Regions from separate parts of the Meiothermus ruber DSM 1279 genome, predicted to be linked through region 2. Evidence: riboswitches for the same ligand, from Rfam matches in the RefSeq annotation. Region 2 holds a riboswitch; each other region holds the start of a gene.
What was found. Region 2 has a riboswitch for S-adenosylmethionine ahead of MRUB_RS02440 (O-acetylhomoserine aminocarboxypropyltransferase/cysteine synthase family protein). Riboswitches for the same ligand answer to the same signal wherever they lie in the genome.
Positions count from the first base shown of each region.

Region 1 (10,387 bases), 370 kb from region 2:
TGGCATCTTGGGCGTTCCGATGGACTTGGGTCAAGGGCGGCGTGGGGTGGATATGGGGCCCAGCGCCATGCGCTATGGGCGTTTGCAGGAGGTGCTCGAGGGCCTGGGCCACCGGGTGCACGACTACGGCGATGTGCGGGTACCGGTGGTCGAGAGCCTGCGCCATGCCCAGCAGGAACCGGGGGGGATGGGCTACCTCGAGGCCATTCGCACGGTCTGCCTGGATACCATAGCCGCCATCGATCAGATGCCGGCCGAGGTGTTTCCAATTGTGCTGGGAGGCGACCACTCCATCGCGATGGGCTCGGTTACGGGGGCCAGCCGGGGCGAACGGATAGGGGTGATCTGGGTGGATGCCCACGCCGACTTCAACACCCCCGAGACCAGCCCCAGCGGCAACATCCACGGGATGCCCCTGGCCCACCTGTGCGGCCTGGGCGACCCGCGTCTGGTGCACCTGGGCCGCCCTGGGGCTAAGGTACGGCCCGAGGACGTGGTGCTGATTGGCATTCGTAGCCTGGATCCAGGTGAGGTTCGACTGTTACGCGAGCGTGGGGTTATGGTCTATACCATGAAGGAGGTGGATATACAGGGAATTCCAGCCATCGCCCAGCAGGTTGCCGCCAAGTTCAAGGGTTTTTCCAGGGTGCACGTCTCGCTGGATGCCGATGTGCTCGACCCGGAGATAGCCCCGGGGGTTGGAACCCCGGTGCCCGGCGGGCTGACCTACCGCGAAGCACACCTTCTGATGGAACTGCTGGCCGATGCCAGAATTGTCACCAGCCTCGACATGGTCGAGGTGAACCCCATTCTGGATATCGCCAACCGCACCGCCAAGATAATGGTGGAACTGGCTAGCAGCCTGTTAGGGAAGAAAATCTACTGATGACCCGCTGCGGGCTGGCTTGATACAATCCTCGGGTGTTGGTTATTCCTGCGGTGGATATTCAGTCTGGGCGGGCCGTTCGGCTCTACGAGGGCGACCCCAGCCGAGAAACCGTCTACTACGACAGTCCGGTGGAGGCCGCCCTGCACTGGCAGAAGCAAGGGGCCCGGATGCTGCACCTGGTTGACCTGGACGCAGCGACGGGTCGGGGGAACAACCGCGGGGTGCTGCGGGAGGTGGCAGCGGCTGTCGATATCCCGTTCGAGGTGGGCGGTGGCATCCGCAGCCTGGGGGCGGCCCGGGAAATTCTGGCCCTGGGGGCCAGCCGGGTGGTGGTGGGTACCATAGCGGTAAAGGCCCCGGAGGTGCTGGGCCAGATGCTCCATGAGTTCGGCCCCGAGCGGGTGGTGGTGAGCCTGGATGCCCGGGGGCTGGAGGTGGTGGTCTCGGGCTGGGCCGAGGGCACCCGCCTGATGGTGCAGGAACTGGGCCCGCGGATATGGGAGATGGGTGTTCGTACCCTGATCTACACCGATGTGCGACGGGATGGCACCCTGGCCGGACTGGATCTCGAGGTGGTGCGGGTGGTGCGGGCGGCCTGGCCTGGCTTCCTGATTGCCGGGGGTGGGATTGCTTCCGATGCCGATTTACAGGGATTGCAAGCCCTGGGGGTGGAGGGGGCCATTACCGGCAAGGCCCTTTACGAAGGGCGGATTAACCTGTCGTCCTGGATCAAGTAAAAGATTGCGCCAGGTGCGCGGGTGCTGTTCTGACCATCCCGCAAACCCGCCCTGGCGCAACTCGGCAGGCCTCAACCTGCGGCGGACGGTTGATCCTCTACCGATGCGCCGATCTGCTCTCGTATAAACTCGATCCCTACCCGATGGCAAAACTCACCGAAGCTCTCATTCTCCCGTCGCTGTTGCCGGTAGGCCATCAGGGCGGGCTCGAGCCGGGCTGCTATGTCTTCGCGCTTGACATTGTCCAGGTACACCTCGCCGAGCCGATCCCCCAGGGGGCTGCCGCCCAGGTAGATGGTGTACGAGTTGAGGCTCCGGCCCACCAGGCCAATTTCGGCAGTATAGGGGCGGGCGCAGCCGTTGGGGCAGCCGGTCATGCGCACATGGGGGATGGGGCCGGTTTGCAGATCCAGCCTGGAGAGCAGGGTGTCAATTTCGCGAATCACCTGGGGCATCACCCGCTCGCTTTCGGTAATGGCCAGGCCGCAGGTGGGTAAGGCCGGGCAGGCCATAGCTTGCTGCACCACCAGGGGAATGCGCCCGGGTAGTTCTACACCGTGTTCACGCAGGATGGCCTCGAGGGTCGCTTGATCGCCTGGCTGGATGTTGGTGAACAGAATGTTTTGCTGGGGGGTAAGGCGTATTTCTGGGTTGAGGCGCTTGACCACCTCGCGGATGGCCACGCGAAGGTGGTCTTTAACCCGCCCGTTTTCCACAAAAAGTCCGAAGAAGAGCTGCCCATTGCCCTGCTCGTGCCAGCCCAGGTGGTCGTCGGCGCACTGCCAGGTAAGGGGTTGGGCCTCGGGTAGGCTGTAGCCCACATAGTGTTCAACCTCGGTTTTAAAGCGTTCCAGGCCCCAGGCCTCCACCAGGTATTTCATTCGGGCCAGTTTGCGCTCATCGCGCCGGCCATGATCGCGCTGAACCCGGACAATGGCCTCCACCACCTCAAATAGCTGCTCGGGTTTGATGGTGGTGAGGGGTTTTGCCAGTACCGGATGTGTATCCTTGGCTCCGTGGCTCTGTCCCAGCCCGCCGCCCACTAGGAGGGTAAACCCTTTTAGCTCATCCTTTTCCAGCCAGGGCACTATGCCGATATCCTGGGTATAGACGTCCACGCAATTGTCGCCAGGGAAAGCAAAAGCAATCTTAAACTTGCGCGGGAGATAGGCCTGGCCGTACAGGGGTTCGACTTCTTCTAAGCTGGCGGCTTTTTCGCCATCCAGCCAGATTTCGTAGTAGGCGCGGCTCCTGGGCTTGAGTCGGTCGGACAGGGCTTTGGCATACTGCGATATCTCGGCTCTTTGACGATCGGAAAAGGGAGCGGGGCAGGCCACCACATTGCGCACCACATCCCCACAGGCCGATAGGCTGGTCAGGAGATGCTGATTAAGCACTTGAATCAGGGGTTTCAGCCCCCCTTTGCGCACCCCGTGAAACTGAATGGCCTGGCGGGTGGTGATGCGTAAAGTGGCGTTTCCGAGCTGGTCTGCCAGACGGTCTAGGGCTAGATACTGCTCGGGTTGCAGCACACCGCCGGGGATGGCTACCCGGATCATAAAAGAGTAATCGGGCCCCAGACCCTGGGCTTTGCGGGCCTTGCGCACATCGCGGTCGTCTTGCTGATAGATGCCATGAAACTTGAGAATCTGGTAGCCTTCTTCGCTGAAATGGTCGCTGGGGTTGTTGAGCTCGAGATCCACCGGCCCGCGCAGGTTGCGACTGGCCAGCTTGATGCTTTCTACCTTGGAGACTTTAGACTGCGACGACATACTCCTCCTTTGTTTTGCGCAGCTTTTGCTGAACCCCTACCACGGATCCCTGTATCCAGACCGCAGGGGCCTGCACTTCCACGCGTCCCTGGGCGATGGCCTGCAGATCTGTGAGCAAAAGGCGTTCGCTGGGGGTGGTTCCGTTTTCGATGAACGCAGCCGGTTCTCGAGGTGGTCGTCCAGCCTGGAGGAGGGCTCGAGCCAGCTCTACGCGCCGCTCGACGCCCATGAGGATGACCAGGGTATCTACCTGCGCGTAAGCGGCCAGGTTGGGCACGGCCCCTTCTTGCATCTGCCCGGAGATGACCGCAAAGCCGCTGGCCAGGCCCCGCATGGTAAGGGGGATGCCCCATAGCCCCGGCAAAGCCACCGCAGAACTGAGGCCGGGCACCAGCTCGACCGGAAGGCCTGCCTGGGCTAGATGGAGCCATTCTTCGGCCCCACGCCCAAAAACCATGGGATCCCCCCCTTTGAGCCGCACGACCTTGCGTCCGGCCCGCGCGTGGGACAGGAGCAGGTGCAAAATCTGTTGTTGCTTATCCTGCTCACCCTTGGTTTTGCCCACATAGATGCGCTGGGCCCGGGGGTTGACCAAGGCCAGCACCTCCGGGCTTACCAGGCGGTCGTAGAGAACCACCTCCGCTTCCTGCAACACCCGTGCGGCGCGCAGGGTCAGGAGATCGGCGCTGCCGGGCCCTGCCCCCACCAGATAAACCGGGCTCATACCACCTCCTGCCAGGGGGCGGCGTGCCCATCTGGGGAGGGGGAGGTTGGACTGTACAGCGATTGTAAGAGAACCGCTCGAGCCCGCTCCCGCTCGCCCAGGAAAACCAAATCCAGTGCCTCACTGTCAATCATGCGATACCAGGCGGCTTTACGGGCCTCAAAACTATGGGGGTAGGCCTCTTTGACCAGGGGGCGGAAAGAGCGCAGCAGCTCTAAGTACTCGGCATACTCGGGGCCATACTCGGCGGCCAGGCGCTCCCTGATGCGCACAGCCAGTGCGGGTGCAACGCCGCTGGTAGAGACGGCCAGCACCAGATCGCCCTGGCGGTGTACCGAGGGCAGGATGAAGTCGCAGTGGGCGGGGTCGTCGACCGCGTTGAGCCAGACGCCGCGCTCCCTTGCCTCCTGGGCGATGATTGAATTGAGGCTGGGGTCTACCGGATGGGAAAAGCACAGCGTGAAGCCGGCCAGATCCCCGTAGGTGTAGCTGCGCTGCTGCCACTCGAGCAGCCCTTGATGGAGGGCCTGGGCTAGCTCGGGGTGGTACAGGGGAGAGACCAGCCGAACCCAGGCCCCCTGTTCCAGGAGTTTTTGCACCTTGCTGGCAGTCTCCAGGCCACCCCCGATGAAGAGCACTTTTTTGCCTTGCAGATTGAGCATTACTGGATACACATCTCACCTCGCCAGGGCGGGTATGCCTCGTAGAATCAGGTGTGAACCGATCAGCATAAGCCAGAGCAAAAGCCCTATGCGGAAAGGCCGCTGGTTGACCCGCTGGCCCAGCCAGGCCCCCAGCAAGGAGCCGATCCAACCGCCGCAGGCCAGCTTGGTTAGCAGTAGCCAGTCGGTCTGACCCAGCGCTGCGTGCAGCCCACCGGCCAAAGCAGATAGCCCAAGGCCAAACCAGAGATCTGTACCCACTATTTCCCTGGGGGCCAGGCGGGTTCCGCTCATCAGCAGTAAAGTGCCCAGAGCCCCGGCCCCTGCCGAGGAAAAACCCACCTCCAGACCAATGAAGGCGGCGACGACCACAATCCACTGGGGGGCTAGGGGTCGGGGAGATAGCTTTCTAAGGGTGATCGCCAGGTTGATGACCGCTACCGACAAAATAATCAGACCTATGCCGGCCAGCACCGCCTCTTTATGCACCTTGAAGGAGTGTAGCAGCAGGCTGCCGGCTACAGCGGCCGGAATACCGCCAGCTAACAACAGGCGCAGGGCTTGCCAATTAACCCCTTGCTTTTGCCAGTAAACCCACCCAGCGGGAATCTTTGCCAGCATAGAGAAAAGCAGGGCTGTGCCAACAGCGACTTCGGGTGGAACCCCCAGCGCCAGGATCAGCAGCGGGGTGGTGAGGGTGCCCCCGCCGACCCCAGTCAGGCCGATGCACAGGGCGATGATGAAGCCTATGACAACCTCGAGCATCCAACTTACCTCCAGCCTGGTAGCTGCCCGGATACCTGAGAAGCCGGGTGTCTCCTCAGAGCCCTAGCGACGTTCTAAGGCCTCGGCCTGATAGGCGGAACGCAACACCGCGGCCACCTCAGGTCGGGTGAACTCGGCGGGTAAAGGCGCCCCTGCGCGTAGCAGCTCGCGCACGCGGGTGCCGGAGAGCACCAGGTGGTGTTTGCTGTCGTGGGGGCAGGTGCGGGGCGTGACGATGGCGTGGCAGGCCTGGCAGTAGAAAGAATGCTCAAACTTGACTATTTGTATGCCGATTTCCTCGGGCTCGAAGGCCGAGAAAATTTCCTGGGCTTCATACGGGCCGTAGTACTGGCCGACGCCCGCATGGTCGCGGCCCACAATGAAATGGGTACAGCCGTAGTTTTTCCGGCTGATGGCGTGTAAAACGGCTTCACGGGGCCCCGCGTAACGCATGGCGGCAGGATAGACCCCCAGCAGAACCCGCTCTTTGGGGTAGTAATGTTCCAGGAGCACCTTATAAGCCTGCATGCGCACAGAAGCCGGGATGTCGTCGGACTTGGTGGCGCCGACCAGGGGGTTGAGGAACAGCCCGTCGAGCTGCTCCAGGGCTACTTTGTGCAGGTATTCGTGGGCCCGGTGGATGGGGTTGCGGGTTTGAAAAGCGACCACCGTTTTCCAGCCCCGTTGCGCAAAAATTTGCCGGGTCTCCCGGGGGGTGTGGTGGTGCTCGGGAAACGGCCCCCGATCCAGGTGTAACAAATACACGCCCCCGGCCAGGTACACCTCGCCTCGAGCCAGCAGGGCGGCCACCCCGGGGTGGGCGGGGTCGGCGGTGCGGTAGATCGCCAGGGCCTCCTGTCTTTTGTCGGGTTGATACCGCTCTTCTACCTCGAGCAAGCCTACCGTTCTCCCATGCCAGACCAGGCGCACACGCTGGCGGTACAGGGCGGCTTGCGAGCGCGAGACTGCCAGGGTGATGGGAATGCTCCAGGGCAGGCCGTTGGACAGCCGCATTTCCTCCAGCACGCGTTGGTAATCGGCCTCCCCCATGAACCCTTGCAGGGGCGAGTAGACCCCGGTGGCGATCAGCTCGAGGTCAGCGTAGCCCTGTGCGTCCAGCTCGAGGGCTGGGAGGTGCTCGTATTCTCGAGGGTCGGCCTGCAGTATGCGCTCAACCAGCGTTCCGCCGTGTGGTGATGGTAAGTTTACAACATTTGTAAGTTTTTCAGCCATAAAAAAACTCCTACAAGGCTTGTTCACCCTGCCACAGGCCGCACTCGGTTTTGCCCCGGCCTGACCAGCGACCAGCCCGGGCCTCCTCACCGGGGCGCACGGCGCGGGTGCAGGGCCAGCAGCCGATGCTGAGAAACCCCGACCAGTACAGAGGGTTAACGAAAAGTTGGTGCTTTTGAGCAAAGGCCTCGAGCTGGGCGCGATGCCAGTAGGCCAGCGGATTGATGCGCAACCGCTGGCCGGGCTCGAGAAAATCCAGCCCTTGGCGGGTGGAGGCCTGATCCCGGCTGCGGGCGTTTAGCAGCGCCGAAGGATTCTTTTGTGAGAGATAGGCGCGTAGGGGGGCTACTTTGCGCGCGTTGCAGCAGCCGTCGGGGTCGCTGCGGAAGCGCTCCTGTCCCCAGGGGTCGGGCGGGAGCCCAGCGCTGAGGGTTACAAAGCGCATCTGCGTATAACGGGCCGACAGACGGTCGCGGGTCTCGAGGGTCTCCGGGAAATGATAGCCGGTGTCTACAAACACCACCTCACCGGTATAGCCGGCCTGTGCGGCCAGCTCGAGCAGCACCACCCCATTGAGGTTGAAGGCGCTGGTGATGATAAGGTCGGGGTAATGCTCCAGGGCCCACTGGATGACCTCGAGGGGCGGGGTTTGGGGGTTCCAGTGTTCAGGGATCACCGTTTGGGTACCTCCTCAACGCCAAAAGGGGCCAGGGCCGCCAGCAGGCGGCTGAGGCACTCCTGCAGGCTCATCTGATCGGTGCGCAGGTGCAGGTCGGGGTTCAAAGGGGGCTCGTACGGGTCTGAAATTCCGGTAAAGTGCGGTATTTCACCGCGCAGGGCCCGGGCGTACAGGCCCTTCACGTCCCTTTGAATCAGCACCTTCAGGGGGGCGTCCACGTAGACCTCGAGCTTTCTGGGGGCTTCGGCCAGCACGGCTTCACGGGTGGAACGGTAGGGGCTGATGGCGCTTACCAGCACCAGAACCCCATGTTTAGCCAGCAGGTTGGCCACATAGCCGATGCGGCGGATGTTGGTGTCGCGGTCTTCCCGGCTAAAACCCAGGCCTTTCGATAAGTGCTCCCGCACCGCATCGCCATCGAGATGCTCCACCGGGTATCCGGCTTCGTACAGGAGCACCTCGAGGGCCCGGGCCAGGGTGGTTTTACCGGCGCCGGAAAGACCGGTGAACCAGATTACAACCCCTGGCGAAAGGGATGGTTGGCGGCGCTGCCCTTTGGATATCTTGCTGCTGGCTGGAGCGGAATAACCTGTGTGGATTGAGGAGATGGTGCTCGACTTTTCCAAGATATTCAAACCCCCTTATCTTTCCCGGCGCAGAGGCCGGGCCGGAATTGGCACCTTGCCTTTGGCAGGTTGCCGCAGCTTCATCGGGCCGTTCCCGTCGGGCAGTTGCCCTGTCCGCTGCTCTGGATAAGGCCTAGAGCCTTGATACCAGGCACGGCCGCCTGGTGAAGGGTAGGCTAGCATAAGTTACAACTTTTGTAAACTAACCGAGCGATGGTCTGCGCAAGCCTGGGCGCTTTTCTCACTCAGAACTGCGGTAGACTTCTAAGTATGAAAGTTCTGAGTGCGCTGGCCTTCGCGGTGGTGCTGGGGGTAGCCGCGGTGGCCTGGGTTCTGTATGCGCTGCAGCCTGGGTTGATGATCGGCACGCCCTGGGGCCTGGTTCACCTGAGCCTGTTGTGGGTGGGGGCTTTTGGGCTGGGTCTGGTGGTGATGGGCCTATACGTCTTGACCGGCTGGATAAGGGCCCAGGCCGTCTTGCGCCAGCGCAACCTGGAATTGCGCCAGGCCAGGGGTGAGCTCGAGGCCCTCAAAAAACAACACCCCGAAGAAACCCCGGTCATCCCGGATCGGACAGCTTGAGTAGAAGCAGCCAGCAAGCCCCCCCGATGGGAAGAGACAGAGGCCCATCCTGCCTGTAACCTGGGGGCGCCGGGTGGATCGGGTGTGGTGGAGATCTGGATGAAGTGGAGACTCCGTGAATGGCCCCATGTGGCCGAACTTCGACCATTAATTGAGCAACTGGGTATACCCCCGCTGGCGGCGGCGGTCTTCTGGAACCGGGGGTTTCGGCGAAAAGAAGACCTCGAGCCCCCCCTGGTATGCCTTCCCATCGATGGCCTCAAGCAGGCGGCTTTGCGCATCATTGAAGCTTTGGAAAAACGCGAGCGCATCCGGGTTCACGGCGATTACGACGCCGACGGCTTGACCGGCACGGCGCTGCTGCTGAACGGTTTGGAGAGGCTGGGCGCCGAGATCCATGCCTTTATCCCCCACCGCCTGGAGGAGGGCTACGGGGTGCTGATGGATCGGGTGCCGGAGCACCTCGAGGCCTGCGACCTGTTCATCACGGTAGACTGCGGTATCACCAACCATGCCGAGCTGCGCGCGCTGGTCGAGAATGGGGTCTCGGTGCTGGTCACCGATCACCATTCGCCGGGCGCTGCGCCGCCGCCGGGCCTGGTGGTGCACCCGGCCCTCTCGCCCGGGCTGCAAGGCCAGGCGCACCCCACCGGTTCGGGGGTGGCCTTCTTGCTGCTGTGGCAGGTGTACGAACTGCTGGGCCGGGATCCACCCTTAGAGTACGCCGACCTGGCCGCAATTGGTACGGTGGCCGACGTGGCCCCTTTGCAGGGCTTTAATCGGGCCCTGGTTCAGGAGGGGTTGCGCCGCCTGCGCGACTCCGCCAACCTGGGCCTCAAAGTACTGGCAGCGGAACACTGCCAGGAATTCAGCGCCAGCGAGATTGCCTTTCGCATCGCGCCCCGCATTAATGCGGCCTCGAGGCTGGGGCAGGCCGGGATCGCCCTGGAACTCCTCACCACTCAGGATGTTTTGCAAGCCGGTGTCCTGGCGGAGCGCCTAACCCAGCTCAATGTGCAGCGGCAGCGCATCGAAGAGGCCATGCTGGAACGCATCTGGCCCACCCTTGACCCCACCCATCCGGCGTTGGTCATCCACGATGCCGAAGGGCACCCTGGGGTGATGGGCATTGTGGCCAGCCGGGTGCTCGAGCGCTACTACAAGCCGGTGTTTATCATCGCCGAGGGCAAGGGGTCGGTGCGCTCCACACCCGGTATCAGCGCGGTGGGGGCTTTGCAGTCCGCCAGGGCCTACCTCGAGCGCTTTGGGGGCCACGCCCAAGCGGCGGGGTTTGCCATTCGAGAAAGCCAGATCCCGGCCTTTACCGAGGCCATCCACCGCTATGCAGCGCAGTTCCCGGTGCCAGAACCCGAGATTGTGCTGGACGGATGGCTGGATGGGGAAGACTTAGACGAGCTGCACCGAGCCTTACAATTGCTAGAACCCCTGGGTGAGGGCAACCCCGAACCGTTGTTTTATACCCAAGGCAGGCCGGAATATGTGCGCACCATGGGCGAGGGCAAGCACCTATCGTTCCGTTTGAACGGGGTTCGGGTTGTAAAGTGGCGCGACAACGGCGAGCGCCTGCCCGAGGCCCTCGAGCTGGCCGCGGGGCTGGCGCTGAACCGCTGGAACGGCGAACAGAGCATCGAGCTGAGGGCCCAGGCCTACCGGCCACTAACGGCCGCCCCGCCATCGGGGTGGGCTATTCCACTGCC
Region 1 is NC_013946.1:834,166-844,552, forward strand. It holds gene rocF (arginase) at 1-886, shown strand, start outside; gene hisA (1-(5-phosphoribosyl)-5-[(5-phosphoribosylamino)methylideneamino]imidazole-4-carboxamide isomerase) at 922-1,626, shown strand; gene MRUB_RS04310 (NADPH-dependent assimilatory sulfite reductase hemoprotein subunit) at 1,698-3,398, opposite strand; gene cobA (uroporphyrinogen-III C-methyltransferase) at 3,382-4,122, opposite strand; gene MRUB_RS04320 (precorrin-2 dehydrogenase/sirohydrochlorin ferrochelatase family protein) at 4,119-4,796, opposite strand; gene MRUB_RS04325 (sulfite exporter TauE/SafE family protein) at 4,800-5,549, opposite strand; gene sat (sulfate adenylyltransferase) at 5,613-6,782, opposite strand; gene MRUB_RS04335 (phosphoadenylyl-sulfate reductase) at 6,793-7,458, opposite strand; gene cysC (adenylyl-sulfate kinase) at 7,455-8,096, opposite strand; SAM riboswitch class I at 8,100-8,220, opposite strand; gene MRUB_RS04345 (LapA family protein) at 8,358-8,669, shown strand; gene MRUB_RS04350 (single-stranded-DNA-specific exonuclease RecJ) at 8,769-10,387, shown strand, end outside.
Region 1: another riboswitch for S-adenosylmethionine. It lies ahead of cysC (adenylyl-sulfate kinase); the one in region 2 lies ahead of MRUB_RS02440 (O-acetylhomoserine aminocarboxypropyltransferase/cysteine synthase family protein).

Region 2 (10,387 bases):
GGATCACCTGGGCATTCCCATCCCCGACGAAGACCTGGAGAAGACCCCCTTCTACCACCCCGGCAAGGATTCGCCGGAGGTCAGGTACATGCTCGAGCGCCGTAAAGCCCTGGGCGGCCTGATTCCCGAGCGGCGGGTGCGCGAATACCGGCTCAAAACCCCCGATCTGGCCTTCTTCGAGGAGTTCCTGGCAGGCTCCGGCGGGCGCGAAATCTCCACCACCATGGCCTTCGTGCGCATGCTGACTAAGCTGGTGCGCCACCCCGAGGTGGGCAAATACATCGTGCCCATCGTGCCCGACGAGGCCCGTACCTTTGGCATGGAGGGCGTGATCAGCTCGGTGGGCATCTACTCGCCCAAGGGCCAGCTCTACACCCCGGTGGACGCCGGCACCGTGACCGTCTACCGTGAGTCCGAGACCGGCCAACTGCTGCAGGAGGGCATCAACGAGGCCGGGGCCATGAGCAGCTTCATCGCCGCTGGAACTGCCTACGCCCACCACGGCATTCCCACCATCCCCTTTTACATCTACTACTCGATGTTTGGCCTCCAGCGGGTGGGCGACCTGGTCTGGGCGGCGGCCGATCAGCGCACCAAAGGCTTCTTGCTGGGGGCTACCGCGGGCCGCACCACCCTGAACGGCGAGGGCCTGCAGCACGAGGACGGCCACAGCCACGTGCTGGCCCTGCCGGTGCCCAACATGCCGGCCTACGACCCGGCTTTCGCCTACGAGCTGGCGGTCATCCTGCAGGATGGGATGAAGCGCATGTACCAGGACGGTGAGGACATCTTCTACTACATCACCCTGATGAACGAGAACTATGTCCAGCCGGCCATGCCCGAGCCGCGCGAGGAAACCCGCCAGGGCATCCTGAAGGGCCTGTATTTGTTCAAGAAGAGCGAGCTGAAAAAGCCCAAGGCCAGGGTGCAGCTCCTGGGCAGCGGCACCATCCTGAACGAGGTGATCAAAGCAGCGGAGATGCTGGAGCGGGATTATGGCATCGCCGCCGACATCTGGAGCGCCACCAGCTACAAGACCCTCTACTACGAGGCCCTCGAGACCGCCCGCACCAACCGCCTTAACCCCAGCAGCAAGCCCAGGCTGTCCTATGTGGCCCAGTGCCTGAATCCCACCGAAGGCCCCATCGTGGCGGCCTCGGACTACATGAAGGCCCTGCCCGATCTGCTCTCGGGCTACCTGAACCGGCCCATCCACAGCCTTGGCACCGATGGTTTTGGGCGTTCCGAAACCCGCGAGGCTTTGCGCGACTTCTTCGAAGTGGACGCCAAACATGTGGTGATAACAGCCCTTTCGGCGTTGCGCGGCGAGGGTAAGGTCAGTGCCAGCACCTTTACCGAGGCCATCAAGAAGCTTGGCATTGACCCTAAGCGGGAGCACCCCCACAAACGCTAAAAGTTAGCTTGTTGGTGCGATATACGGGAGCGAACATGGCTGAATTGAAACTACCCGATCTAGGCGATAACGTAACCTCCGCTGTGGTGGTGGGGGTCTTGATCAAGGAAGGCGATACCATTGCGGCAGGGCAGCCGGTGTTGGAACTGGAAACCGACAAGGCTGTGATGGAGGCCCCTGCCTCCGAGGGGGGGACGGTTTCCAAGGTTCTGGTCAAGCCCGGCGACGAGGTGAAAAGCGGACAGGTAATTGCGGTGCTGGGGGATGCCGCGCCCAGCGCAGAGAAGCAGGAACCCAAAGAGAAACAAGAACCCAAAGAGGAAAAGGCCGCACCGGCCCCTGCCCCGACCCCGGCGCCCGCGGCCACCCCATCCGCTCCCGCAGCCGCACCCAGGCCGCCGGCTTCGGCGGCGCCGGCGGGCCAGCGCAGGCTGATTCCGGCGGCCCCCAGCGTGCGCAGGCTGGCGCGGGAGATGGGCATCAACCTGATGGAGGTGGTGGGCAGCGGCCCGGCCTACCGCATCTCGGAGAACGACCTCAAGCGTTTCGCGGCGGGGGAAGCTCCAACCACCGCAGCGCCGCAACCCTCCAGCGCGCCTGCCCTGCCCGACTTTAGCAAGTTTGGGCCGGTGCGCCGCGAGGCCATGTCGGGGGTTCGCCGGGCCACCGTGCGCAGCATGGCCCAGGCCTGGAGCACCATCCCCATGGTGACCCATTTCGACCGGGCCGACATCACCGAGATGGAGGCCCTGCGCAAGCGGATGGCCCCCAGGGCCGAGCAGCGGGGCGCCAAGGTTACCATGACCGCCATCCTGCTCAAAATTGCTGCGGCGGCCCTCAAGCAGTTCCCCAAGTTCAACGCCTCGATTGATACGGCGAGCAACGAAATCATCTACAAGGACTACATCCATATCGGTGTGGCGGTGGACACCCCCACGGGCCTGCTGGTGCCGGTGGTGCGCGACGTGGACAAGAAGGGGGTGATTGCCCTGGCTAAAGAGCTGGGCGAGATTGCCGCCAAAGCCCGCGAGCGCAAGCTAACCCCGGAGGAGATGCAAGGGGCTACCTTCACCATCTCCAACCTAGGCGGTATTGGCGGTACGGGCTTTACCCCCATCGTCAACTGGCCTGAGGTGGCTATTATGGGCGTCTCGCGCAGCAGCATGGAGCCGGTCTGGAGCGCCGAAAAGGGCGTGTTTGAACCCAGGAACATCATGCCCTTCTCGCTCTCCTACGACCACCGCCTGATTGACGGGGCCGACGCGGCTCGTTTCTGCCGCTTTGTGGCCGAGCTGCTGGAAGATCCCTTCTTGCTAGGGTTTGAGGGCTAACCTTTAGCTTTGGGTGGGAGGGTCGGCTCCAGCCGACCCTCCCTTTCAGCTAGGAAAGGGGGTGGATGTGCTCGAGCACCCTCTGCACCACCCCATCCAGGTCGAGGTGGCTGGTGTCCAGGATGATGGCGTCCCTGGCCGGGTCGCTCTGGCGCTTATCGGCCTCGTCGCGCCGGATGATTTCGGTCAGCACGGTGTCGAAGGCGGCGCCCCGCTCGGGAACGCGGCGCTGGGCCCGTACCTCGGGGCTGGCGGTGAGGTAGAACTTGTAGCGGGCCTGGGGAAACACCGCGCTGCCCATGTCGCGCCCGTCCACCACGAAAGGGGGCGGAATCTGGCGCAGCACCTGGTTGACGTATTCCCGGATGGCCGGGCGCACGGCTACCGCTGAGACAATCTGGTCTACCTCGAGGCTGTGCAAAGCCTTGCTCACCTCGCGGCCGTCCAGGAAAACCAGGTTCTGGGTGGGGGTGGGCTGGAGCTCGAGGCGGTGCTTCGCCAAGCGTGTCTCTACCTCCTCGGCAGAAACGTTCTCGAGCAAGCACATCAGGGCCACCGCCCGGTACAACAGGCCGCTGGAGATGTAGGGAATGCCCAGGTGCTGGGCGACCCGCTGGGCCACGCTGGTCTTGCCCGAGGCGGAGGGGCCATCTATGGTGATGATCTCTGTCATGCGCTTGTGGGGTTGCTGGTCTCGTGCTGCGCTCAAGGCCAAAATCCTTACTTTTTACCTGCGAGCCGTTCCAGGTCTTCCCAGAAGCTTGGGAAGCTGATGCTGGCCCACTCGGCGTCCTGCACCGTGACCCCTTTGGGCAGGCCACACACCGCAAAAGCCATGGCGATGCGATGGTCGTGGAAGGGCTCAACCAGACCGCCCCCCGCCACGTGGCCGCCGCGAATCCGCAGCCAGTCGGGGCCGGCCTCGACCGGAACGCCCAGGTTTTGCAGGTTTTTGGCGATGGCCGCTACCCGGTCGGACTCCTTGACCCGCAGTTCCTCGAGGCCCGGAATATAGGTCTCGCCCGCGGCCCAGGCCGCCGCCGCTGCCAGGATGGGCACCTCGTCCACCATCAGCGGGATGAGCTGGGGATCCACCACTACACCCCGGAGCTGGGAGGAGCGGGCCCGGATCCAGCCCACCGGCTCGCCGTCCTGCCCTTCGGTCACTTCCCAGCTCAGGTCGGCCCCCATCTCTTTGAGCACCGTCAGCAGCCCGGTGCGGGTGGGGTTGAGGCCCACGCCCTCCAAGGTCACCTCCGAATCGGGGGTGATCAGGGCGGCCACGATAAAAAAGGCCGCGCTGCTGAAATCGCCGGGCACGGTGAGGTCTTTGGCGGCAAAGGGCTCGGCCCGGCGGGTGCGGATCAGGCGGCCTTCCACCTCGATGGGCAGGCCGTAGTGCCTGAAGACCCGCTCGGTGTGGTCGCGGGTGGGGGCGGGTTCTACCACCTCGGTGTCTTCCTCGGCAAAGAGCCCGGCCAGCAGCAGGGCACTCTTGACCTGGGCACTGGCCACCGGCAGCTCGTAGTGGATGCCCCGCAGCCCGCCGCCCCGGATGGCCAGGGGGGCTAGCTGGCCGTTCTCGCGGCCTTCGATGCGGGCGCCCATCTGCCGCAAGGGGAGGGTCACCCGGCCCATGGGCCGCCGCCGGAGCGAGGCATCGCCGGTGAGTACCGCGAATGTTTCCTGCCCTGACAAAAGCCCGGCCACCAGCCGCATCAGGGTGCCGGCGTTGCCACAGTCGAGCACGTCGCCGGGTTCTTTGAGCCGAAGGCCCACCCCTTTGATGTGAAAGTGCTGGCCCTGCTCGGTAATTTCGGCCCCAAGCTGGCGCATTACCTGGGCGGTGGAGAGGGTGTCGCCGGCCTTGAGCGGGTAGTAAAGCGTGCTTTCGCCCTGGGCCAGCGCGCCCAGCATGAGGCCGCGGTGCGTGACCGACTTGTCGCCGGGAACCCGGAGGGTGCCCTTGAGGGAGGGGGTGGGGGGGATGAGCCGTTCCATAAGTCCAACCGGGATTATAGCCTGTACGCGCAACCGGCCCGAGGTCTTGGGGCATTGATTTTTTCCGCTGCGAGGAGGGGGTTGGCGAATAGCATACTCACTTGGCTGGGTGATTTGCCGTTATAGTGGGGTGTCATGGATGATGCACACAACGCCCCTGAGCCCCGTTACTGGGAGAAGATTCGAACCGTGGCCGACACCCTGCGGGAACTCGAGGGCCCCATCATCGTGGTCTCGCACGTAGACCCCGATGGCGACGCCATAGGCTCGTCGCTGGGGCTCTTTCGAGCCCTGCAAGCCCTGGACAAGAAAGTGACCTGGATTGCCGACCCTCCGCGGTTTCTGCGGTTTTTGGTGCGGGAAGACGAGTACAGCGACCCCATCCAGCACGTGCCGGAGGGGGCCACCCTAGTGGTGCTGGACTCGGCGGAGCCCAGCCGGGTGGCGGGCGCGCCGGTGGAGGGATTCGTGATCAACATTGACCACCACGGCACCAACCCGCGCTTTGGCTACCTTTCGGTGGTGGATCCCTCCAAGGCTGCCACCGCCCAGATTGTCAAGGATCTGATTGACGCGCTGGGGGTCACCTGGACGCCCGAAATTGCCACCCCGGTGCTCACCGGCCTGATTACCGATACCGGCAACTTTCGCTTTGCCAACACCACCCCCGAGGTGCTGCACACCGCCGCCGAGCTGGTGGGGTATGGGGTGCGGCTGGCTGAGCTCACCGACCGATTGCAGTGGCGCCCGGTGAGCTACTTCAAGGTGATGGGGGCGGTGCTTTCCACGGTGGGGTTCCACTTTGGAGGCCTGCTGGTGACGGCCCATATGCCCAGCGGGATTAACGTGGAAGACTCCGACGACTTTGTGGGCATCATCCGCTACGCCGAAGGCAGCCAGATTGCGGTTTTTTTGCGCGAGCGCGAGGAAGGCGTGAAGATCAGCATCCGCAGCCGCGGCGGGGTCTCGGCCCAGGCGGTGGCGGTCAAGCTGGGCGGCGGGGGCCACGTGCCGGCGGCAGGGGCCACCCTGCGCGGTCTGACCCTGGAAGAGGCCTACCCCAGGGTGCTGGCGGCGGTGGAGGAAGAGCTCCGGCGGGCGGGCTACCTGTAGCACGGCCCTTTGGAGAAGCTGCTCGTAGACTGAACCGGCCCTGCGCAACGCGCGAAGGCTTCAACAGCCGCAGTCCGATGCGGCTGTTTGCTCCTGTACTTATCTTGACGATGACCCTTCCAGCCCATACCATTGCATAGAACCTTACCCGCCCAGGGTAAGCAGTTCTTCTATCCAGAGCAGCGGAGGGAACGGCCCGATGAAGCTGCGGCAACCTGCGGGGGCAATCGCCCATTACCGAGAAACCCCCGCGCTTGGTGCCAAATCCGCCCCGGTGTCGCTAGGCACAGCAAAGGCACCAGGGGAAAGATGGAAGAAGGGAAAAAAAGCCCTTCTTCGAGCAGGACTGAAGGAGGGTAGATGGATTTTTCCAGTCTGGCTGTTTTGAGTGGGCTTCCCCAACAAGATCCCCATAACGCGGTGGGCGTGCCGATCTACGCGACGGCGGCCTATGGTTTCGCCGACCTGGAGGACGGCGCGCATAAGTTTGCCACCAACCAGGGCTACACCTATACCCGCCTCCAGAACCCCACAGTGGCGGCCCTCGAGGCCCGTCTCACTGCCCTGGAAGGGGCTTTGGGGGCGGTCTGCCTGGCCTCGGGGCAGGCCGCCAGCTTTGCCGGTCTGCTGGCCTTGGTGCGCGCGGGCGACGAGGTGGTGGCCAGTCCCGGTTTGTTTGGCGGTACGGTGGGGCTGTTGAACCAGGTCTTCGGCCTGATGGGGGTGCGGGTGCACTTTGTGGCGCCCGAGGTGGCGGCGGTGCAGGCAGCCCTGAACGAGAAGACCCGGGCGGTTTTTGTGGAGGTGCTGGGCAACCCCTCGCTCGAGCTCCCCGACCTGCAAGGGCTGGCTGAGCTGTGCGAGGCCCACCGGGTGGCCCTGGTGGTGGACAACACCTTTGGCGCGGTGGGGGCCCTGGCCCGCCCCCTGGAGCACGGGGCACACGTGGTGGTGCACAGCCTGACCAAGTGGGCCAGCGGCCATGGCTCGATTCTGGGCGGGGCGGTGCTCTCGCGGGAAACCGCCCTCTGGCAGCATTACCCGCAGTTCACCAGCCCCGATGCCCAGGGCAAGATCCCCTGGGAGCAGTTTGGGGCGCGGTGTTTTCTGGAGCGGGTGCGCCAGCTGGGGCTCTCGCTGGGCGGGATGGTGCTCTCGCCCTTCAACGCCTATTTGCTTTTTCAGGGCCTGGAGACAGTGGCCCTGCGCATCGAGCGGGCCAGCCAGACCGCGCTGACCCTGGCCCGCTGGCTCGAGTCCCAGCCCCAGGTGGCCTGGGTGCGCTACCCCGGCCTGCCCACCGACCCAGCCCACCCCCGGGCCACCCAGTACCTGCGCGGGGGGTTTGGCAGCATCCTGACCTTTGGCATCCGGGGGGGGCTCGAGGGGGCCAGCCGCTTCCTTGCCAACCTGAAGATCATCCAGGCGCCCAACGTGGGGGATGCCCGCACCCTGGCGGTGCACCCCTGGACCACCACCCACAGCCGCATCCCCGAGGCGGCCCGCCGGGCGGCGGGGGTGGGCCCGGAGACCATCCGCCTTTCGGTGGGCCTCGAGAGCCCCCAGGACATTCAGCAGATGCTCCTGGAGGCGTTGGCCAGTGTGGAGCAGGTGGGCCATGAAGGTTAGCACCCTGCTGCAAAGCGGGAAGCCGCTTTTCTCCTTCGAGTTCTTCCCGCCCAAAACCCCCCGGGGCGAGGCCGCGTTGTTCCGCACCCTGCACGAGCTAAAGCCCCTGAAGCCCGCCTTTGTCTCCATCACCTATGGGGCCGGGGGCAGCGAGCGCAACAAAACCGCCGAGTGGGCCGCCCGCATCCAGAACGAGGTGGGGCTTCCGGCCATGGCCCACCTGACCTGCGTGGGCAGCACCCGCGAAGAGCTGCTGGCCCGGCTGCACGAGTATGCCCGGGCGGGGGTGGAGAACATCATGGCGCTGCGGGGCGACCCCCCCCAAGGGGCACGGGAATTCCAGCCGGTGGCTGGGGGATTCCGCTACGCCGCCGAACTCGTGGCCCTGATCCGGGCCGAGTTTGGCGACCGCTTCACAGTGGCCGGGGGCGCCTACCCCGAGGGACACATAGAGGCGGTGAGCCTCGAGGCCGACCTGCGCCACCTGAAGCAAAAGGTGGAGGCCGGTCTCGACTTCGTGGTCACCCAGCTCTTCTTCAACAACGCGCTTTACTTCGGCTTCGTGGAGCGGGCCCGCCGCATTGGCATCCAGGTGCCCATTGTGCCAGGCCTGATGCCCATTACCGACCTGGCCCAGGTGCGCCGATTCATGGACCTGTGCGGGGCCAGCATACCGGGGCCGCTGCTTTCGCGCCTCGAGCGCGCCCAAAGCCCCGAGGAGGTGCTGGAGATTGGGGTCGAGCACGCCACCCGCCAGGCCCAGGAGCTGCTCGAGGCCGGTGCTCCGGGCCTGCACCTCTACACCCTCAACAAATCGCCGGCTACACGCAGGGTCATGCAAAACCTACAAATGGTTCTGCGGTGACTTTTCCCCAGGCCACAAATGGGAGCAAAATGGAGGGGCATGCAAACCTCGACAGCGGCGCCAACTACCCAAAGCCTGACCCGTTTAAGTGCTGATTCACGGGTGCTTATGCGCGGTTTGCTTTTTACGCCCTCGGTTCCTCGCTATGTGGCCGCCAGGCTGTTGGGTAAGCGCTACCCGTCCAGGGCGCTTTCCCTGCAACTGGTTACCCTGCCCGAGCCCGAACGGCCCGCGGGTTTTGAGCGCCTCAAGGTGCGGTTGTCGGGCATCTGTGGGAGCGACCTAGCTTTGCTCTACGGTAAACAGGCCCCCACCCTTTCCGGGATGTTTTCTTTCCCAGCGATCCTGGGGCACGAAATTCTGGCCGAGCTGGGTGGGGTGCGGGTGGTGGTCAATCCGGTGCTGGCCTGCCTCGAGCGCGGCCTGCCGGACTGCCCGGCCTGCGCCAGGGGCGACGACCACCTCTGCTTCAACGTGGCTGAAGGCAACTTCGGCCCCGGTATGCTGGGCTTCTGCAAAGACCTGGGGGGTGGCTGGGCCCAGCGCATGGTAGCCCACCGCGAGCGCATTTTCCCCATTGCCGAAAGCGTGCCCGATGAGCGGGCCGTGCTGGCTGAACCGGCGGCGGTGGTGCTGCACGGGCTGCGGCAGGCCTGGGGCGAAGGTAAACCCTGGCCCAACCCGGCGGTTCATCGTATGCACTGGCCCGCTCAGATACTGGTCATCGGGGCCGGAACCATCGGCCTGCTGGCCGTCAAAATGCTGCGTGTGCTGGGGTTCGAGGGGCCTTTGTGGGCGGTGGCCCGCCACCCCCGCCAGGCCGAGCTGGCCCGGCAGTTGGGCGCCAGCCAGGTCTTTCCCTCTGCCCAAGCGGCCCAACAAGCCGCCGGCGCCCGGCGTTACCGGGGTATTCTGGGGTCTACCGCCTGGCGGGGCGGTTTTGAGGGGGTGGTGGAAGCCTCGGGCTCCCCCAGGGGTTTACAGGAGGCTAGCTGGGCTGTGCAGGAGGGGGGGCGGGTCTTGCTGCTAGGGGCCCCGGCCACCGCCTTGCACGACTTTTCGCCCTACTGGTTCCGCGAGGTGGGCCTGGTGGGGAGCTATGCCTATAGCTGGGACGACTTTGCTCAGGCGGTCAAGCTGCTGCCCGAGCTGGAGGGTGTGGAGGCCATGGTCACCCACAAATTTGGCCTCGAGGCCTGGCCCGAGGCCATCAAAACCGCGGCCACCCGGCGGGGCATCAAGGTGGTGTTCAAACCCTAACTGCTTTTCTAAGGGCCCTACGCGCGGCTTTGTCGCTTGGTTTGTCATGGAAACAGCGTTTTTCGAGAGCCTATTGGCGCTGCTGTAGGAGCCCCTGAAAATCGCTCAAACGGTCATGCCCGTCGGAAGGGCAGGGGTGCATCGGGAGGGTTTATGACAGGGGATAAGTCGGTAAGAGATTGGGCCGCCATCGCCCTGGGGGCGGTGGTGTTGCTGGGTTTTGCGGCCCTGGTGGTGTATATGTTGGGTCTGCTCACTGCCGACGAAACCACCTGGGGCCGGGCGCTGTACCTGTTTGCCGGCGTGGAGGCCATTGCCTTCGCGGCCGCGGGATACCTCTTTGGTCGGGAGGTGCACCGTGCCCGGGCCGAGCAGGCCGAGGCTCGAGCCCACCACGCCGAAGAGCAGTGGCAGCGGTGGAGCCGGCGGGCCCTCGAGGCCGAGGCCAAAGGCCAGAGCCTGAGCACCACGATAGCCCTGTGGGCCCAGCAGCATCCCGAGCTGGCGCCGGCAGCCCAGATGGCCCAGCGGCTTTTCCCGGACAGGCCCTGAGGTGGGCCTTTTGCCCGCATGGGGTTTTGCGCTACTCTAAAGTATGCCCATTCGCGAGTTCCGCATGGCCGATTACACGAGCGTACTGGCCCTCTGGCAAGGCGCGGGCCTGGAGCTCAACCCCTCGGATAGCTTCGAGGGTCTACAGAAGAAGCTCGAGCGCGACCCCGATCTGTTCTTGGTGGTCGAGGAGGACGGCCAGATTCTGGGGGCCTTGCTGGC
Region 2 is NC_013946.1:462,953-473,339, forward strand. It holds gene aceE (pyruvate dehydrogenase (acetyl-transferring), homodimeric type) at 1-1,414, shown strand, start outside; gene MRUB_RS02420 (2-oxo acid dehydrogenase subunit E2) at 1,450-2,745, shown strand; gene cmk ((d)CMP kinase) at 2,795-3,418, opposite strand; gene aroA (3-phosphoshikimate 1-carboxyvinyltransferase) at 3,466-4,746, opposite strand; gene MRUB_RS02435 (DHH family phosphoesterase) at 4,882-5,859, shown strand; SAM riboswitch class I at 6,027-6,175, shown strand; gene MRUB_RS02440 (O-acetylhomoserine aminocarboxypropyltransferase/cysteine synthase family protein) at 6,220-7,488, shown strand; gene metF (methylenetetrahydrofolate reductase [NAD(P)H]) at 7,478-8,353, shown strand; gene MRUB_RS02450 (zinc-dependent alcohol dehydrogenase) at 8,462-9,613, shown strand; gene MRUB_RS02455 (hypothetical protein) at 9,767-10,165, shown strand; gene MRUB_RS02460 (GNAT family acetyltransferase) at 10,209-10,387, shown strand, end outside.

Region 3 (10,387 bases), 1.3 Mb from region 2:
CGGCCAGGTGCGCCGAGCCCGTCCAGGCGTGGAAGACCAGCACCGCGTTGCTGCGCTCGAAGTTGAGCTGGCCGTAGGTCTCGTAGCGCATGCGCAGCTCGGGCAGCACACCGCCGTACTCGAGGCGAAAGCCGCCGGCCACCAGGGCCTGGGCCGGCACCGGCGGTGGTACCCGGCCCCGGCTTTTGGGCGGTTTAATCAGCAGGGCTTCATGGTCGCCCCAGGCCTCTTGAATAAGCAGATCGCTCATTTTATTCGCCCTCGCTACACCGCAAAGCGCCAGGGCGGTTAGACGCCCACCCTCGAGCGCAGGGCCTGCTTGAGGTCGGCTTGGATGTCTTCGATGGCCTCCAGCCCCACGCTAATTCGCACCAACTCGGGGTTGACCCCCGCGCGAACCTGCTCCTCCGGCGATAGCTGGGAGTGGGTGGTGGAGGCGGGGTGGATGGCCAGGGTGCGGGTATCGCCCACATTGGCCAGGTGGGAGACCAGCTCGAGCCGGTTGATGAAGCTCTTGGCGGCCTCGTATCCACCCTTGAGGCCGAAGGTAAGCACCGATCCCGGCCTGCCCTTGAAGTACTTCTGGGCCTTGGCATAACTGGGGTGGTCGTCCAGGCCGGGGTAGTTGACCCAGGCCACCTCGTCCTGCTCACGCAGCCAGTGGGCCAGGGCCAGGGTGTTCTGCACGTGCCGCTCCGAGCGCAGCGAGAGGGTCTCGAGGCCCAGGAGCAGCAAGAAAGCCTCGAAAGGCCCCAGGCACTGCCCCTGGTCGCGCAGGCCGTCCACGCGGGCCTTGATGATGAAGGCCAGGTTGCCCAGGGCCTTGTGCAGCTCGAGGCCGTGGTAGCCGGGCTGGGGCTGGGTAATCAGGGGGTAGCGCCCGTTGTCCCAGTTGAAGTTGCCGCCGTCCACAATCAGGCCAGCGATGGCCGCACCGTGCCCCCCAATCCACTTGGTACCGGAGTGGGTTACCACGTTGGCCCCCCACTCGATGGGGCGGAAGAGATAGCCCCCGTGCCCAAAGGTGTTGTCCACAATCAGGGCGATGCCCCGCTCCTGGGCGGCCTGGGCGATGAGCTCGAAGTCGGGGATGTTGAGGGCCGGGTTGCCCAGCGACTCCAGGTACCAGAAGCGGGTTTTATCGTCGGTCAGGCGGATGAAATCGTCCACGCTCTCGGCGCTGTCGGTAAAACGGCTTTCAATGCCAAGCCGGGGCAGCGTCACTTTGAACTGGTTGATGCTGCCCCCGTAGAGGTTGGGGGTGGACACAAAGTTATCGCCGGCCTGGGCGATGTTGGTGATAGCCAGGAACTGCGCGGCATGGCCCGAGCTGGTGGCCAGGGCCGCCACCCCCCCCTCGAGGGCCGCGATGCGCTTCTCCAGCACATCGGTGGTGGGGTTCATGATGCGGGTATAAATGTTGCCGAACTCCTGCAACCCAAAGAGCCGGGCGGCGTGGTCGGCGTCCTTGAACTGATACGAGGTGGTGGCGTAGATGGGCACCTGACGGGCCCCAGTGGTGGGGTCGGGGCTGTAGCCGGCGTGTAGTTGCAGGGTCTCGAAACGGTGTTTTTGCGACATGCTGCTCTCCTACCACCCAGCGGACGGCGGCCAGGGCCGCCTGTTCCGATGGGAAATGATCCGCGTGGGATTTGGGGCGCTATCTTGGTAGGAGTTTTGCTATAGCAAAACCCCCTACCAGACGTTCTTTTATGACTGGAAGGGGGTACGGCTTCGACATCCCGCTGCGCCACTTTGTGTGCGCTCCCTTCTCTTATCTTTCCCAACTGCCAGGCTATGCCTAGCCTTGAACATCGTGTGCCTACAACGTTCAGCAGTCGGGCCGGAATTAGCACCTTGCAAAAAGCCATCTGGTGATGAGCAGAGGCTTTTTGTGGGTTGCTGCGACTTCGCAGGGCCGATCCCTCCATCGCTCTGGATAAAAGAACTTGATTGATTGTGGCCGCGCCCCAGCGCGGATAGATGTGAGTCTAGATAGACAACCCTGTGATGTCAAGCCCAGCCCTCGAGCTGTACCCTCCAGCCTTGTGGACGTTAGAATGGCACGCATGGAGATTACGCCGGAACTGGTGAAACATCTGAGCAGGCTTTCGCGGCTTGCTCTTACACCGGAGGAAGAGGCCAGGCTCGAGGGCGAGCTGCGCTCGATCGTGGGCTTTTTTGAAAAATTGAATGAGCTGAACACCGAGGGCCTGCCCGAGATGGCCCGGCCGGTGGAGATCACCAACCGCCTGCGGGCCGATCAGGTTCGCCCCTCGCTCGCACAGGAACAAGCCCTGTCGGTGGCTATAGAAGCGCACGAGGGCCAATTTAAGGTGCCCAGGGTTATAGAATAGCCGATGCGTTTGCACCCTTGGACTTTTTATGCTAGACATCAAATTCATCCGTGAGAACCCCGAAGCCGTTCGTCAGGCCATAGAAAAAAAAGGTCTTACCCTCGAGCTCGACAAACTGCTCGAACTCGACCAGGAGGTGCAGACCCTCAAGCGCACCATTGAAAAAATACAGGCCGAACGCAACGCCAACGCCAAGGCAGCGGCCAGGGCTAAGCCGGAAGAGCGGGCCGCCATGATCGAGCGGGGCAAAGAGATTGGCCGCCAGCTGGCCGAGCTCGAGCCCCAGTTGCGCACCCTCGAGGCCCAGCTCAAGCAGCTCCTCTACCTGACCCCCACCCTTCCCTGGGAAGGCGCCCCGGTGGGCCCGGACGACTCTTTTAACGTCGAGACGCGGGTGCACGGCAATCCGCGCACCTTCCTGTTTGAACCGCTGGATCACGTGGCCCTGATGGAAAAGAACGGCTGGGGTGATTTTGAGCGTGCCGCTAAGGTCTCCGGCTCACGTTCTTACATCCTTAAGGGCGATCTGATGGTCTACGAGCAGGCCCTGCTGCGGTTTGCCCTCGACCGGATGATCCAGGCCGGCTTCACGCCGATGAGCGTGCCCAGCCTGACCAAAGAGGAGGCGCTTTATGCCCACGGACAGTTTCCTGCTGCCCGCGACCAGGTCTACGCGGTGGATGGGGGGGAGGTCTACCTGGCGGGTACCGCCGAGGTGCTGCTGAACTACCTGCACGCTGGGGAAATCCTCGCGGAGACAGAACTTCCTAAGACCTACTGTGCGCTCTCGCCCTGTTTTCGCAGCGAGGCCGGCTCCGCCGGAAGGGATGTGCGGGGCCTGATGCGCGTTCACCAGTTCAATAAGGTGGAGCAGTACGTGCTGTGTAAAGCCGATTTGGACGAATCGAATCGCTGGTTTGAGACCATGCTTTCAATCTCCGAGGGCATTCTGCAGGCCCTCGAGCTGCCCTACCGGGTGATCGAGGTATCCACAGGGGATATGGGACTGGGCAAATACCGCCAGGTAGACCTCGAGACCTGGGTGCCCAGTGAAAACCGCTACCGCGAGACCCATTCCTGCTCGGCTTTGCTCGACTGGCAGGCCCGGCGGGCCGGCCTGCGTTACCGCGACGAGCGCGGCAAAATACACTACGCCTACACGCTCAATAACACCGCCCTGGCCACCCCCAGGATTTTAGTGATGCTGCTGGAAAACCACCAGAACGAGGATGGCACCGTGAATGTTCCCAGGGCTGTGCAGCCCTATTTCGGCAAGGAGAAGCTCGAGCCCTCGGCGTTGTAGGCAGGTCAATCTGCGGGGCGGTTCTCCTCAAACACCTCATGCTGTGTTACAATCCTGGCTATAGAGCCGAATGGTGGGGTGCGTGTATTGTGCCTTTACGTGTAGTTGTGCTACACTAACGTTTGTGTTTTGTGGCCTGCACCTCGAGTGTGACCCACAAACAGCGTAAGAGCCAGCCGCCGCAGGGAGTATTCGCCTGCGGAAGAACCCTGTTAGCTTACGAAAACCCCCAGCGACCCCAAGCAAGCCGTAGCTGCACCGCCTGCGTGCAGCCAGAGCCCATGGGTTAAGAGGTGTTTTGATGAAGATAGAGCGGTACGGCAAGATTAACGAAGTCATTCCCCTTCCACCCCTCACCGAGATTCAGGTTGATTCGTTTACCAAAGCCTTACAGGCCAACGTACCCCCCTCCAAGCGGGAAAACATCGGCCTGCAAGCGGCCTTTAAGGAGACCTTCCCGATCGAGGAGGGTGAGAAGGGGCGGGGGCTGGTGCTGGATTTTCTCGAGTACCGCCTGGGCGAACCCCCCTTCGACCAGGACGAGTGCCGGGAAAAAGACCTCACCTACCAGGCGCCGTTGTACGCAAAGCTGCTGCTGGTGCACAAGGACACCGGTCTGCTCAAAGAAGATGAAGTCTTTCTGGGCGACCTGCCCCTCATGACCCAGGACGGCTCGTTCATCGTGAATGGGGCCGACCGGGTTATCGTTTCGCAGATCCACCGCTCGCCGGGGGTGTACTTCACCGCCGACCAGACGCGCCCGGGCAGGTTCGTTGCCTCGGTGATTCCCCTGCCCAAGCGCGGCCCCTGGATTGACCTCGAGTTCGAGCAGTCCGGGGTGGTGGTGATGAAGGTCAACAAGAAGAAATTCCCCCTGGCCCTGCTGCTGCGGGTGCTGGGCTTTACCGCCGAGACCCTCAGCAAGGAGCTGGCCGATTACCCCGACCTGCTACCAGGCCTGCTGGAAGCCCAGTTCCGTGGAACCAAGGCCCTCGAGATGGGGGTGGATGAGGCCCTCCTCAAGCTTTTCACCGAGCTGCGCCCCGGCGACCCACCCAAACGCGACAAGGCCATTACCTACCTGCACTCGCTCTTGTCTGACCCGCGCCGCTATGACCTGGGCGAAGCCGGAAAGTATAAAGCCCAACAGAAGCTGGGTATTCAGCTTTCGGGGCGGATGCTAATTCGCTTTGAAAACGGCGAGTTCAAGGACGAGGCCCTATTGCCGGTGCTCAAGTACCTGTTCGCCTTGCAAAGCGGGGAGCCCGGCTACGAGGCCGACGACATCGACCACCTGGGCAACCGCCGCATTCGCACAGTGGGCGAGCTGCTGGCCGACCAGTTCCGGGTGGGGCTTTCGCGCCTGGCTCGAGGGGTGCGCGAGCGTATGCTGCTGGGTTCCCCCGAAAGCGCCACCCCGGCCAAGCTGGTCAACAACCGCCCACTGGTGGCAGCCATCCGCGAGTTTTTTGGCCGCAGCCAGCTCAGCCAGTTCAAAGACCAGACCAACCCCCTCTCGGAGCTGCGCCACAAGCGCCGCATCTCCGCCCTGGGGCCGGGCGGCCTGACCCGCGAGCGGGCCGGCTTTGACGTGCGCGACGTGCACCGCACCCACTACGGCCGCATCTGCCCCATCGAAACCCCCGAAGGTGCCAACATCGGTCTGATCTCCTCGCTGGCCTCCTTTGGCCGCATCAACGACCTGGGCTTTATCCTCACCCCGTACCGCAAGGTGATCAACGGGCGGGTCACCGACCAGGTTGACTTCATGACCGCTACCGAAGAGGACCGCTACGCCATTGCCCAGGCCAACACGCCCCTCAAGCCCGACGGCCACTTCGATACCCAGCAGGTGGTGGTGCGCAAGAAGGGCGAGCCAATGGTCATGCGTCCGGAGGAAGTGGAATACATGGATGTTTCACCCAAGCAGATTTTCTCGGTGAACACCAACCTGATTCCTTTCCTCGAGCACGACGACGCCAACCGCGCCCTGATGGGTTCCAACATGCAGGCCCAGGCGGTGCCGCTGCTACGCGCGCAAAGCCCGGTGGTGATGACCGGGGTGGAGGAGCGGGTGGTGCGCGACTCCCTTACCTCGCTGTATTCCCCTGTGGATGGGGTGGTGGAGTACGTGGACGGTTCCAAAATCCTGGTCAGGGGTGAAGACAAGGGCCTCTATGAGTTCAATCTGCGCCGCTTTGTCCGTTCGAACCAGGGCACGGCCCTCGACCAGCGACCTCGAGTCTCCAAAGGCCAGAAAGTGCGCAAGGGCGATCTGCTGGCCGACGGCCCGGCCTCCGAAGAGGGCTACCTGGCCTTGGGGCAAAACATCCTGCTAGCCATCATGCCTTTTGATGGCTACAACTACGAAGACGCGATTGTAATCTCCGAAGATCTCCTGCGCCGCGACTTCTACACCTCGGTGCACATCGAGCGCTACGAGATCGAGGCCCGCGATACCAAGCTGGGTCCTGAGCGCATCACCCGCGACATCCCCAACCTTTCCGAAGCCGCCTTGCGCGACCTGGACGAGGACGGCGTGGTGCGGATTGGGGCCGAGGTCAAGGCCGGGGATATCCTGGTGGGCCGCACCAGCTTCAAGGGTGAGACTGAACCCACCCCCGAAGAGCGGCTGCTGCGCAGCATCTTTGGGGAGAAGGCCCGGGATGTGAAGGACACCTCCCTGCGGGTGCCGCCCGGCGAAGGGGGCATCGTGGTGCGCACCCTGCGCCTGCGCCGGGGTGACCCTGGCGTAGAGCTCAAACCCGGCGTGCGCGAGGTGGTGCGGGTGTATGTGGCCCAGAAGCGCAAGCTTCAGGTGGGTGACAAGCTGGCTAACCGCCACGGTAACAAGGGCGTGGTCTCCAAAATCTTGCCGCCCGAGGACATGCCGCACATGCCCGATGGCACGCCGGTGGACATCGTGCTCAACCCGCTGGGTGTGCCCAGCCGTATGAACCTGGGCCAGATTCTAGAAACCCATCTGGGGCTGGCGGGTTACGAGCTGGGCTTGAAGTTTATTACCCCGGTATTTGATGGCATTACGGAGGAAGAGATCAAGCAGTTGCTGGGCAAGGCCTTTGACAAAAAGTGGGAGGCCCGCACCCAGGCTGGTTTTGGCCTGGATAACCGCGAGCGGGAGGTGCTGGCCAGGGCTGCCAAGCTGGGGCTGGTGAGCGCCGAGGCCAGTGAGGTGGAGCAGCTCCGGGAGGTGTTCCAGCAGGGTAAGAGCGTGCTTTACGATGGCCGCACCGGCGAGCCCATCGAGGCCCCCATTGTGGTGGGCGTGATGTACATCATGAAGCTTTACCACATGGTAGAGGACAAGATGCACGCGCGTTCCACTGGCCCTTACTCGCTCATTACCCAGCAGCCCCTGGGTGGTAAGGCCCAGTTTGGTGGACAGCGCTTCGGGGAGATGGAGGTGTGGGCGTTGGAGGCCTACGGAGCGGCCCATACCTTGCAGGAGATCCTCACCATCAAATCCGACGACATCGAGGGGCGCAACGCGGCTTACGAGGCCGTGGTCAAGGGTGAGGATGTGCCCGAGGCCAGCGTGCCGGAGAGCTTCAGGGTGTTGGTGAAGGAGTTGCAGTCGCTGGGCCTGGATGTGGAGACCTACGACGAAAATTCCCGCAACCTGGACATCTTTGAAGGGCTGGCCAGCAGACGCTAAGGCCAGGCCTGAACCTGAGAAGGGGTACCCACTGCAACGGGCCTAGATCTGAAAAGAGGCAGTGCACGGAGTGAGCAATGATTAAACGAGAAGTTCGTAAAGTACGAATCGGCCTGGCCTCCCCCGAGAAGATTCGGAGCTGGAGCTATGGCGAGGTTGAAAAACCCGAGACCATCAACTATCGCACCCTGAAGCCTGAGCGCGACGGGCTTTTTGACGAGCGCATCTTCGGGCCGCAAAAAGACTACGAGTGCGCCTGCGGCAAGTACAAGCGCCAGCGTTTCGAGGGCAAGGTGTGTGAACGCTGTGGGGTGGAGGTTACCAAGAGCATCGTACGGCGCTACCGCATGGGGCATGTGGAGCTGGCCACCCCGGTGGCCCACATCTGGTATGTCAAGGACGTACCCAGCAAGATTGGCACCCTGCTCGACCTATCGGCCCAGGAGCTGGAGCAGGTTCTGTACTTTGCCAAGTACATCACCATCGACCCCAAGGGGGCCATGCTAAACGGCGTGCCGGTGCAGAAGCGCCAGCTCCTCACCGATGACGAGTACCGCGAGCTGCGCTTTGGTCGCCAGGAAACCTACACCATTCCAGCCGGGGTTGAGACCTTCGTCAAAGACGGGGACGAGGTGAAGAAAGGCCAGGAGTTGGCCCCCGGTGTGGTGAGCAAGATGGACGGGCTGGTGCTCTTCCGCTTCCCCCGTCGCATCCGCCTGGAGTACATCGAGACCGAGCGGGCCAGCCTGACCCTGCCCAAGGCGGCCTGGATCGAACAGGAAACCTACAAGCCGGGTGAGCCCCTGGCCGAGCTCGAGGACTCCTACCAGATTATTAGCGAGGATGCGGGTGTGGTGGATGTGGAGGACATCGGGGATGGGGCTTTGGTGAAAATCCTCGATCCGGACAGCGGCACGCCCACCGCAACCTATCTCATTCCTACCGGAATGCACCTCAAAGTGGGCCAGGGCGAGCTGGTTGGCAACGGCGATGTGCTGGCCCAGGGCAAAGGGCAGCTCCGGATGCCCCGGGGGCGCCGGGTTGCAAAGCTGGTGGCCGATACCTCCAAAAAAGAGGTGCACCTTAGCCTTACCCTCGAGCGCACCCGGGTGGTGGACTACCCCCTCCAGCCCCATATGCACGTGCTGGTTGGTGAGGGCACGAGCGTGCGCAAGGGCGATAAGCTGGTGGGGGCCATCGATCCGGAGGAAGAGGTCTACGCCGAGTCCGACGGGGTGGTGCACCTGCACGAGCCGGCCTCCATTGTGGTAATGAAGGCCAAGCTCTACCCCTTCGAAGACGATGTGGAGGTAACCAACGGCGACCGGGTCTCGCCCGGCGACGCCCTGGCCGACGGCGGCAAGGTAACCTCGGAGATCTACGGCCGGGTGGAGGTGGACTTCATCCGCATGGCGGTGCGGGTGATCGAGTCCTACGACATTGACGCCAAGATGGGGGCCCAGGCCATCCAGGAGCTGCTCAAGGAGATTGACCTGGGCGTGCTCGAGGCCGAACTGGTCGAGGAGATGAAACACCCCAGCCGGGCCCGGCGGGCCAAGGCCCGCAAGCGCCTGGAAGTGGTGCGGGCCTTCCGCGACTCGGGCAACCGCCCCGAGTGGATGATCCTCGAGGCCGTGCCGGTGCTGCCCCCCGACCTGCGCCCGATGGTGCAGGTAGACGGCGGGCGTTTTGCCACCTCCGACCTCAACGATCTCTACCGCCGCCTGATCAACCGCAACAACCGCCTGCGCAAGCTCCTGTCGCAGGGGGCACCCGAGATGATCATCCGCAACGAGAAGCGCATGCTGCAGGAAGCCGTGGACGCCCTGCTGGACAACGGCCGCCGGGGCACCCCGGTGACCAACCCCGGCTCCGACCGGGCCCTGCGCTCCCTCACCGACATCCTCTCGGGCAAGCAGGGCCGCTTCCGCCAGAACCTGCTGGGCAAGCGCGTGGACTACTCGGGCCGCTCGGTGATCGTGGTGGGGCCGCAGCTCAAACTACACCAGTGCGGTCTGCCCAAGCGCATGGCCCTGGAACTCTTCAAGCCCTTTTTGCTCAAGAAAATGGAGGAGAAGGGCATCGCTAACAACGTCAAGAGCGCCCGCAAGATGCTCGAGCGTTCGCGTGACATCAAAGACGAGGTCTGGGACGCCCTGGAGGAGGTCATCCACGGCAAGGTGGTGCTTCTGAACCGCGCCCCCACCCTGCACCGCCTGGGTATCCAGGCCTTCCAGCCGGTCTTGGTGGAGGGGCAGAGCATCCAGCTTCACCCGCTGGTCTGCGAGGCCTTCAACGCCGACTTCGACGGCGACCAGATGGCCGTGCACGTGCCGCTATCCAGCTACGCCCAGGCCGAGGCCCGCATCCAGATGCTCTCCTCGCACAACATCCTCTCGCCGGCCTCGGGGGAGCCGGTGGCCAAGCCGGCCCGTGATATCATCCTGGGTCTTTACTACATCACCCAGCTCCGCCGCGAGAAGAAGGGCCAGGGCCTGGAGTTCGCCAGCGTCGAAGAAGCCCTGCAAGCCTACGAGCAGGGGCGGGTGGCCCTCAACGCCCGGATTAAGGTGGCTGGCAAAGAGACCAGCGTGGGCTGCCTGAAGTATGTCTTCAGCAGCGTGGACGAGGCCCTGCTGGCCGTGCAGAGCGGGGTGGTGGATCACCAGGACGTGGTCACGGTGCGCCTGGGCGACAAGCTCCTGGAAACCTCGCCGGGCCGGATGCTGTTCCTGCGGATTGTGAGTGAGGCCATCGAAGACCCCGAAAAGGCCCAGGAGTTGGTGAACCTCGAGGTGGCCCAGGAGAAGAACTCGCTCAAAGACCTGGTCTACAAGAGCTTCCTGCTGCTGGGGGTCGAGAAAACCGCCAAGCTCCTGGACGCCCTCAAGTACTACGGCTTCGTGCTCTCCACCACCTCGGGCATTACCATCGGCATTGACGACGCGGTGATCCCGGCGGAGAAGAAGCAGTACCTGCAGGAGGCCGACGCCAAGCTAGCCCAGATCGAGCAGGCTTTCGAGATGGGCATGATGACCGAGGAGGAGCGCT
Region 3 is NC_013946.1:1,752,219-1,762,605, reverse strand. It holds gene metX (homoserine O-acetyltransferase MetX) at 1-250, opposite strand, end outside; gene MRUB_RS08660 (O-acetylhomoserine aminocarboxypropyltransferase/cysteine synthase family protein) at 289-1,581, opposite strand; SAM riboswitch class I at 1,829-1,946, opposite strand; gene gatC (Asp-tRNA(Asn)/Glu-tRNA(Gln) amidotransferase subunit GatC) at 2,070-2,357, shown strand; gene serS (serine--tRNA ligase) at 2,386-3,660, shown strand; gene rpoB (DNA-directed RNA polymerase subunit beta) at 3,962-7,336, shown strand; gene MRUB_RS08640 (DNA-directed RNA polymerase subunit beta') at 7,417-10,387, shown strand, end outside.
Region 3: another riboswitch for S-adenosylmethionine. It lies ahead of MRUB_RS08660 (O-acetylhomoserine aminocarboxypropyltransferase/cysteine synthase family protein); the one in region 2 lies ahead of MRUB_RS02440 (O-acetylhomoserine aminocarboxypropyltransferase/cysteine synthase family protein).